3 regions of the Aminobacter aminovorans genome follow, and region 1 is predicted to be linked to each of the others. Evidence: predicted binding sites of a transcription regulator. Region 1 holds the regulator's gene; each other region holds the start of a gene.

Region 1 (3,247 bases):
TCTGTTCATTTCCGGCGCCGAGGTCGCGGCGCAGCGCAGTTTCATCATGCTGGCGGTGATGCTGACGGCAGTGCTGTTCGATCGCGCAGCACTCACCATGCGCAACCTCGCAATCTCCGCCGTCGTGGTGATCCTGATCTCGCCCCATGAGGTCGTCGGGCCGAGCTTTCAGATGTCGTTTGCCGCCACAGCCGCCCTTGTCAGTGCCTATGCCTGGTGGTCTGAAAGGCGGGAAGAACAAGCGATGCCGGTCGTCCAAAGGTCGCTGCCGTCGAAGATCTGGCACTGGTCTGCGGCAGTTGCGGTCGGCCTCGTCGCGACCTCGGTGATTGCCGGGCTGGCGACCAGCGTGTTCGGCGCCTGGCATTTTCAACGCGTATCGCCGCTCAGCCTGTTCGCCAATCTTGCAGTCACGCCGCTTGTGTCGGTCCTGGTGATGCCTTTCGCGGTCATGGCAGGGATTTTCATGCCGCTCGGGCTCGACGGCCTCTTCCTCGACACGATGGGGGCCGGCCTGAAAGGAATGATTGGCATCGCCACGTGGTTCTCGGCATATTCGCCGGTCGACGCGGTTGGCCTTGTTTCGCCGCATGCAGTGCTGCTGTTCACCGCAGCACTCGTCATTGCGTCGACGGCGACGACCTGGCTGCGCATAGCGGCACTGCCCTTCGCTGCCCTAGGACTGCTGATGGTGGTGGAAACGGAAACGCCAGACGTCCTCGTTTCGGAAGACGGCCGCCTCGTCGGCGTGCCGGTCGGCGGCGGCAAGCTGGCCGTCAATCGCGCCCGGCCGAACCAATTCACCGTCGACAACTGGCAGCGCGCGCTGATGGCCGAAACTGTCGTCAGCCCGGCACGCCCGGCGATGGATCGCGCCGCCGGTACGGACAATTCATCCGACCCGAGTGCGAAAAAACCGTCAGTGAATGTCGCGGCCGCAGGAAACTTCGTCTGCGGCGAGGAACTCTGTGCTGTCCAAGGAGCGGCGGGCGAGCGGATCATCCATGCGGCGAATGCTGAAGCCGCTGCACGTGCCTGCGACAGCGCGGATTTCATCGTGGTCGACGATGCCACGGCCGGCGGAATCTGCTCCGGGGCGACGTCGACCGCGCCTGTTGTGCTTACCAAGCGCGAACTGGCGCGCCTCGGCAGTGCCGCGATATTCATCACGCATCAGACAGCAAGCAGCCTGAAGATCGACATTCGCCACGCCGTGCCAGAACCCTACCGCCCGTGGCACATCCAGCGCCAGTTCTCACGCGAAGCACGGGGACTGGCGTCCTACAAGCGTGCCGAGAGACCTCCGAAAGCGCCGACGGCGCAACCTACGGTACAGCCAGAGAGGCCGACACCCGCCCCAACGCAGTCACCAGCAGCGTCACCATAGCCAAGCGCAGATCGGCCGGGTAGCGGATTGCGGTCGGCATACTGAACAGTCACAGACGGTAGTCAAAGCCGCCCTTCGATGTTTGCAGTCCGCAATCTCCGAAAATCAGTAGCGGCGGATCAGTCCGACAAGCTTGCCCTGCACCTTGACCCTGTCGGGCCCGAAGATGCGGGTTTCGTAAGCGGGATTGGCGGCCTCGAGTGCGATCGAGGCGCCCTTGCGGCGGAAGCGCTTGAGCGTCGCTTCCTCATCGTCGACAAGGGCGACGATGATCTCGCCCGGATTGGCCGTGGTCGAACTGCGGATGACGACAGTGTCGCCGTCGAAGATGCCGGCCTCGATCATCGAGTCGCCCTTGACCTCAAGCGCGTAATGCTCGCCGCCCATGATCATGTCAGGCGGCACTGAAATCGAATGGGTCTTGTGCTGGATGGCGTCGATCGGCACACCGGCCGCGATGCGTCCCATGACGGGAATGGCAACCGCCGATGCAACATCGTCGTCATTGCCGGCCGACATGCTGCGTGAAGGATCCGGTTTGCGTCCAAGGCTGCCCTCGATGACGCTGGGCGAGAACTTCCTCGCCGCGTTCAGGCCTGGCGCGATGGAATCGGGCAGGCGCAGCACTTCGAGTGCACGGGCCCGGTTGGGCAGGCGCCTGATGAAGCCGCGCTCTTCCAGAGCTGTGATCAGGCGATGGATGCCGGACTTGGAGGCGAGGTCGAGTGCTTCCTTCATCTCGTCGAACGACGGCGGAATGCCCGCCTCCTTCAGCCGCTCGTGGATGAATAGCAAAAGCTCGTGTTGTTTGCGCGTCAGCATCGCCACCCCCGAGGAATCAGAAGAAAAACAAACCCAGAACAAACACTATATGTTCCAGTTGTGTTCCGCAACCGTTGATATTTCGTGAAGGCTGGAGGCGCTTGCTTCAGCGAAGCATCATCACCTGGCAGGCGCTGCCGGCATCGATCGCCGGTGCGAAGGGCGCCCGCACGATGGCGCAGTTGGCGGCGGCCAGCGTGCGCAGCATCGAGGAATCCTGGACCAGGTAAGGCGTGACGACGAGACCCTCAGAGGTTTCACGCGCGGCCGCACGGACGAAATCCTGGCGCAGATCATTGGCGGCCATTGCCGTGTCGAGAATGCCCGTGCGCATGTCGTGCGAATAGGAACGTCCACCGAGCTTCGCCACCAAGGGCTTCAGGAAGATCTGCGAGCAGATCAGGCTGGCGACCGGATTTCCCGGCAGGCCGACGCAGCGGCTGGCGCCAAGCCGGCCGAACATCAGCGGCTTGCCGGGCCGCATGGCGATTTTCCAGAAGTTGAGAGCCATGCCGAGATCGGTGAGGACTCGATGGACGAGGTCATGGTCGCCGACCGAAGCACCGCCCAGCGTGACGATCACGTCAGCGTCCGCTGCGAGCGCCTTCGCCACCAATGCGGCGATTGCCTCGGTGCGGTCAGCGGCGATGCCGAGATCGAGCACGCGCGCGCCGACCGATTGAACGATCGCCGCGACACCATAGGCGTTGGAGGCAATGATCTGATCGGGTCCGGGGTTGCTGCCCGGCGGCAGCAGTTCGTCCCCGGTGGCGATGATGGCTACCAGAGGTGCCCGTAGCACTTCGACGCCGGGATGGTTGGCAGCCGCGATCAGCGAGAGCGCTGCCGGGTCGAGCACGCGTCCGGCATCCAGAATGAGGTCGTCCTGCTTGAAGTCGAGACCCCTGGCGCGGATATTGCGGCCGGCACTCGTCGGCTCGACCACCTCGATCTCGCCATCGCCGAGATCGCGAACGTTCTCCTGAATGACGACGGTATCAGTGCCTCGAGGTACCGGTGCTCCGGTGAAGATGCGGA
Region 2 (3,247 bases), 1.6 Mb from region 1:
AGGGTGAGGACATCGAGGTGCTCGAAGTCGGTATCGATGAGGCGCTCGCCATGGTTGCCGACGGCCGCATCTGCGACGCCAAGACCATCATGCTGCTGCAATACGCAGCCCTTCACCTCTTGCGCGGAGCCTAGCGCCGATGTCGACCATCGCCCGCGAGCTCGGCATCTCCTTCGGCACGTCGCCGACCGGACCGCTCAACGCCATCACCGACGTTCAGGCGTGGCCATCGGCCATCGCACCATTCGCTCGGGCGACCTCAACACCGGCGTGAGCGCGGTCCTGCCCCATGGCGGTAACATGTACCGCAATAAGGTGTTGGCCGCCTGCGATGTCATCAACGGCTTCGGCAAGAGCACCGGCCTGATGCAGGTCGACGAGCTCGGTTCGATCGAGACGCCGATCCTGCTCACCAACACCTTCGGCGTCGGCACCTGCGCCAACGCGCTGATCCGCGCGGCGGTTCTGGAGAATCCGGACATCGGCCGCGAGACGTCGACGGTCAATCCCGTGGTCATGGAGTGCAATGACGGCCATCTCAGCGACATCCAGGCGCTCGCCGTCACCGAGGACGATGCCCGCGCAGCGCTTGCAACAGCCGCGTCCGGGCCGGTTGCCGAAGGCAATATCGGCGCCGGCACTGGCATGAGCTGCTTCGGTTTCAAGGGTGGCATCGGCACTGCCTCGCGCCGCATCGAGTTGGCCGGCAGCGCGCATCATGTCGGCGTGCTGGTGCTGACCAATTTCGGCCGCGCCGGCGATCTCGTCCTTCCCGATGGTCGTCGCCCCGATCCGCGCAGCAGGCGAGAGGCCGAGAAGGGCTCGGTCATCGTCATCCTCGCCACTGACATCGCGATGGAACACCGACAGCTCAAGCGCGTCGTCCGCCGCTGCGGCGCCGGTCTCGCCAGGCTCGGCGCCTATTGGGGGCATGGCAGCGGCGACATCGCGCTCGGCTTCTCGACCGCCCAGACCTTCGATCATGACGAGCGTGCCGACTTCGTTTCCATCTCCGCCCTCAACGAAAACCGCATCGATCGCCTGTTCCGCGCTGCGGCCGAAGCAACCGAGGAGGCCGTGGTGAACTCGATGTGTGCAGCCGAGGTCATGCATGGCCGCGCCGGGCATGTCAGGCCGTCGCTGGCAGACTGGTTGAGAGAGCAGAGCTAGATCGCCTTCGACGGGCTCTGGAAGCAGGATTGCCGGGTTCGGAAAATAAACTTAGCATATTCCTTCTTTGTTCTTAAAAAGGAGGAAGTCATGTCGCGGCAACTCCAGTTCGACTTCGGAGCAACTTCGCTTGGTTTGCGACCACCGTCGCGTTGGCCAAGGCAGGCAAGGTCCGACGCAGACAGGCTGATGTTTCGTCTGCATCCGGCTCAGTCGGCGCAGATGGCGACGGTGGCGGACCATACCCGCCGCAGCCATGGCCTGTCCGGGAAGCCACGCGATGCAGGACAGCTGCACGTCTCGCTGGTGGGGCTTCACAACGGCGGGGAGATCGACCGAACCACGGTGCATGACGCCTCGGCCGCCGCCGCGACAGTCAGAGTGCCGGCATTCGAGCTGGCCTTCGACCGCATCGCCAGCTTCCACAACCGGGAATCGAAACCGCTGGTTCTGCTGTGCGGCAAGGGTGCCGATAAGGTGGTGGAGCTCGAACGCCGGATCATCGATGCGTTGAACCGTGCGGGGCTCCGGCTACGCCGGCGCGCCGGTTTAGTGCCCCACTGCACCGTGCTCTACGCCGACAGGCTCGTCCCGGAAACGCCTCTCGACCGGCCGATCGTCGTCCCGATCACGGAGTTTCATCTCCTGCATCGTTCGGCCAGTGGCCGCCGCCGGAGCGTCGGCAACTGGCCGTTGCTGGGCTGAGGCTCAGAGCTGCAGCGGCTGACGCGCGTTGCGCCAGAACTCCTCAGGTTCTTCCAGCAGATGTGTCAGCCCGACACGCTCGAAGGCGAGTGCCGCCTGCTCGGCGGCATCGGCGAGGATGTCCTCGGCGTCGAGATGGTCGGTCCTGCGGCTGCGCATCAACACCTTGCCGTTGACGATGACGGTGTCGACGTCGGCGGCGTTGGCGAAATGGGCGATGCGCGTCACCGGCATGACGGGCGGGTAGAGATGCGGCTTGCGCATGTCGACCAGCACGATGTCGGCCTTCTTGCCATGCTCCAGCGACCCCAGTTCCTTCTCCAGGCCAAGCGCGCTGGCAGCGTCGATCGTTGCCATCTCGATGGTCTTGCCGGGCGGCAGATAGGCCGGGTCGCGGAAATGGCGGCGGTGGTAGTGCATGCACTGCGCCATGTGGCGGAACATGTCGTAGCCGCGGTCGGGGGCGGCCGCGTCCGAACCCAGGCAGACCGTGATGCCAGCCTCGAGCAGCTCCGGCACCGGGCAGCGGCCATAGATCGACATGATGGCGCTCGGATTGTGGATGATCGACGCGCCTGTCTCCTTCAGTGCTGCGAAATCTTCCTCGGTGAGGTCGACGCTATGACCCAGAAGCGCGAACTCACCGAGGACACCAAGATCGCGCGCCAGCGCGATCGACCCGTCGCGGTGGCCGTCCTGGGTGAACAGCACGCCCTTGCGACGGCGCAGATCCATGACCGCTTCGCCCATCTCGACGACCTGCCGTCGGGCATCGGCATCCGCCACCTGGGCGGCATAATAGACCGGCATGACAAGGCACACGCCGGTGCCGCGGCCGAGCAGGTCGTTCCAGCGATCGATCAGGATTTCGCTGACCTCGAGCTGGCGCTCGAAGCCGACGGATACGTCGCGCGCCTGACCGGTCTCCGAGAACTGGCGGTAGTTTTTCGGGAAGGGCGTCCGGCCGGGGCCGACGGCCATGAAGGTGCGCAGCCCGGATTCGGTGGTCGCACCGCAATGCGCGTCGCCATAGATGGGATCGTCGGTGCGGTAGATATCGGCGCCGCCGCCGAGCAGCGTCATACCGGTGGTGATGCCGCCACGCAGGCGTTCGAGCTGGGTCATGCGCGCCTCGGCGCGCCAGAAGTCCGGCGTCGAGCCGCGCGCGTAGATCTCCTCGCAGGCGTCGAACCAGCTGTCGAGCCCGGCGCCGGCATTGCGCACCAGCCCGTGGCCGGCATGCGAATGGCTGTCGATCAAGCCGGGCATCGCCACCATTCCTGTGCCGTCGATGATGTCCCTGGCGCCGACAGGCTCGGCGTCGCCGTCGCCACCGATGGCGCTGATGCGGTCGCCGGTGACAGCGATCCAG
Region 3 (3,247 bases), 1.3 Mb from region 1:
CGCATCATCCTTCGACGCGCCGGGGCCGAGCACCAGTCTTTCGCGGTCCCATTCGGCCGAGCCGTGTGGCGTCAGGATCGCCCAATGCATGCCGGTGAAGCGACGCACGAAGAACGGTGCTGCCAATTCGAGGATGAAGTGGTCAGGCTCGAACCAGGCAACGAAGTGTTCGGCCTCGCCGTCGCCGATCTTTCGGAAGCGGACGAAGGCGTGCATCTTGTGCTCGTCGCGCCTGACCGAATTTTCCATCGCTTCGAAACGGCGCACGTCGGGGTCGGAAGCGATGCGGAGCAGATGCGGCTCGCTGCGCTGCCGCCACAGCAGCCGGTAGAGCAGGGCGAAGCGCTGGCTGTCGGAATGGCAGGCGACGATGGCGGCGCGGTCGATGAAGTCTCTCGAGACCCTGAATTCGACACCCGGGGTCGGCGCCGGCAGCTCGGTCGCTTCGCCGCCGACATGCCACTCGATGTCCTCGGGCTTCACCTCGTTTGTCGCCAGTCTTCGCGCGGCGTCGCGCCAGCCGTCGAAGTCGGTCGGGCCGGCGAGCTGCACGACATATGCGGCCAGCGACAAGGTGGGTTGGCATACCATCACAGCAGCTCGAGTTGTCGTGGCTTTGGCGCGATCGTCTCGCGCAGCCGTGCTGCGTCGGTCGTGGCACCCGGCGACCAACCATCGGCTATAATGAACGGGCGCACCCTGGCGATGGACTGGCACAGCCGGCCGACATCCTCGAGCCGCAGCCGCTTGAAGCGGCGGGTCTCGATGATGCGTTCCACGGCGCGCGTGCCGAAGCCCGGGATGCGCAGCAGCATCTCCTTGTCGGCGCGGTTGACGTCGAGGGGAAACGAGGCGCGATTGCGCAGCGCCCAGGCGAGCTTGGGGTCGATTTCCAAGTCGAGCATGCCGTCAGGCGTGCCGTCGAGGATCTCGCCCTGTTCAAAGCCGTAGAAACGCATCAGCCAGTCGGCCTGGTAGAGCCGGTGCTCGCGCATCAGCGGCGGCTTCTTCAGAGGCAGGGCAGAGGAGGCGTCGGGGATCGGGCTGAAGGCGGAGTAGTAGACGCGCCGCAACTGGTAGCTGCCGTAAAGGCGAGCGCTGGTCTTGAGGATGCCGGCATCTGAAGTGGCGTCGGCGCCGACGATCATCTGCGTCGACTGCCCGCCGGGAGCAAAGCGTTCACGCGTTTTCGTCCTCAATGTCGGCTCCGCCTTCTCCTCGATCTTCGAGCGCAACTTTGCCATCGAGACGCGGATCGTCTCCGGTCGCTTCTCCGGCGCCAGTCGTTTCACCCCCTCATCGGTCGGCAGTTCGACATTGATCGACAGGCGGTCGGCATAGAGGCCGGCCTTTTCGACCAACTCGGCCGAGGCTTCCGGGATCGTCTTGAGATGGATGTAGCCGCCGAACTTTTCGTCGAGCCTCAGCCGCCTGGCCACCTCCACCATCTCGGTCATGGTCTCGTCGGGCGAACGGATGACGCCGGAAGACAGGAACAATCCCTCGATGTAGTTGCGCTTGTAGAAATCCATGGTCAACCGCACCACCTCGTCGACCGTGAAGCGGGCGCGGCGGACATTGGAGGAGGAGCGGTTGATGCAGTAGCTGCAGTCGTAGATGCAGAAATTGGTCAGCAGGATCTTGAGCAGCGAAATGCAGCGGCCGTCGGGCGCGTAAGAGTGGCAGATGCCCATGCCCTCGGTCGAACCGATGCCGCGCGACTTAAGCGAGTCGCGGCCGCCGGCACCCGAAGAGGCGCAGGAGGCGTCATATTTCGCGGCGTCGGAAAGGATCGCGAGTTTCTCGGGGGTCGAAAGAACTGTCATTAGTTCATGATATGTTCTTTTGGCTGCCAAGGCCAGAGGGTTCGCTATGATGCGGCAAATTGTGAACGACGTGTCGGCGAATGGATGGCGGTATTAGCCGCCATCCCGGGGATCACACCTCGTGCAGATAAAGGTGGTAGTCGAGCTCGCTCACCGTGCGGGCGACGCGCAGGTATTCGCTTTCCTTGATCGCCGTAAACGTGCGGTGCAGGTCGTGGCCCAGCGCCTCGCGCAGGAATTCCGACGCTTTCGCCGCCTCGATCGCCGATCGCCAGTCCGGCGGCATCACGCTTTCGGTGCCTTCGGCCTGTTCGTAACCGTTGCCTGATGTCTCAGGACCGGGGTCCAGCTGTTCCTCCAGCCCCTTCGAGATGCCGGCGAGGATGGTCGCCGCGACGAGGTAGGGGTTGGCGTCGACGCCAGAGGGACGGTGCTCGATGCGGCGGTTCTTGGCGTCGCCCGCCGGCACGCGCAGCGCCACCGAGCGGTTGTTGACGCCCCAGGTCGGGGCCACCGGAGCGTAGGACTGGGAGACGAAGCGACGCCAGGAGTTGGCATGCGGCGCAAACACCAGCATCGATTCCGCCATCGTCTCGGCCAGGCCGCCGAGCGCGTGTAGCAGATTGGGCTCCCAGGTGCCTTCTTCGGCTTCGGTGAAGACGTTGTTGCCGTCGCTGTCGAGCAACGAGACGTGAAAATGCATGCCCGAGCCGGCATATTTCTCGATCGGCTTGGCCATGAAGCAGGCGGTGACACCGTGGCGGCGGGCCTGGGCACGCACCAGCCGCTTCAGCATCAGCAGGTCGTCGGCGGCCTGCATGACGTCCTTACGGTAGCGCAAAGTGAGTTCGTACTGGCCCGGCGCATATTCCGAGATCACCGTCTCGGCGGGAATGCCTTGTGCCTTGGCGGCGGCATAGATGTCGGAGAACAGCGGTTCCATGCCGTGCAGGTGGTCGACCGAATAGACTTCTGTCTTGCCGGACGCGCGGCCGTCGAGCACGGCACGGGCCGGTTGGACCTTGCCGTCGCCGTCGCGCTCGTTGGCGAGCAGGAAAAATTCGAGCTCGAAGGCGCCGGCGGGGTAGAGGCCCTTTTCGGCCAGCCTGTCGACCTGCCGCTTCAGCGCCAGCCGAGGGTCCGAGGTCATCGGCGCGCCGTCGAGATGGAACATCGACATCAGCACCTGGCCGCGGGCCGGGCTTGTGCCGTGCAAAGACTTCAGCGTGCCAGGGATCGGCCAGGCGCGCATGTCGCCGTCGCCAGAGTCCCAGATCAGGCCGGTTTCGTGGACGTCCTCGCCTGTGATGTCCAGGCCGAGGATGGAAATGGGCAGGTGGCGCCCGCCTTCGTAGAGCCCCATCAACTCATGGCGGCGGATGATCTTGCCGCGGCCAACGCCATTGGCGTCGGTCAAGACG

Evidence for each region. Region 1 encodes LexA, which represses DNA repair genes until DNA is damaged. Its sites were predicted from a motif close to TGTTCNNNNTGTGTTCNG; they were not measured.
Region 2: a site for LexA is predicted at 1,228-1,245, ahead of DY201_RS22605 (2'-5' RNA ligase family protein). Genes of this name have one in related genera too.
Region 3: a site for LexA is predicted at 1,828-1,845, ahead of DY201_RS08495 (putative DNA modification/repair radical SAM protein). Genes of this name have one in related genera too.

The regions. Positions count from the first base shown of each region.
Region 1 is NZ_UFSM01000001.1:3,023,851-3,027,097, forward strand. Features, by position in the region: gene DY201_RS14905 (ComEC/Rec2 family competence protein) at 1-1,387, shown strand, start outside; gene lexA (transcriptional repressor LexA) at 1,493-2,209, opposite strand; gene DY201_RS14915 (molybdopterin molybdotransferase MoeA) at 2,316-3,247, opposite strand, start outside.
Region 2 is NZ_UFSM01000001.1:4,580,183-4,583,429, reverse strand. Features, by position in the region: gene DY201_RS22615 (NUDIX domain-containing protein) at 1-134, shown strand, start outside; partial or broken gene DY201_RS22610 (DmpA family aminopeptidase) at 140-1,170, shown strand; gene DY201_RS22605 (2'-5' RNA ligase family protein) at 1,360-1,875, shown strand; gene DY201_RS22600 (amidohydrolase family protein) at 1,879-3,247, opposite strand, start outside.
Region 3 is NZ_UFSM01000001.1:1,724,216-1,727,462, forward strand. Features, by position in the region: gene DY201_RS08490 (UdgX family uracil-DNA binding protein) at 1-591, opposite strand, end outside; gene DY201_RS08495 (putative DNA modification/repair radical SAM protein) at 591-1,826, opposite strand; gene DY201_RS08500 (glutamine synthetase family protein) at 1,939-3,247, opposite strand, start outside.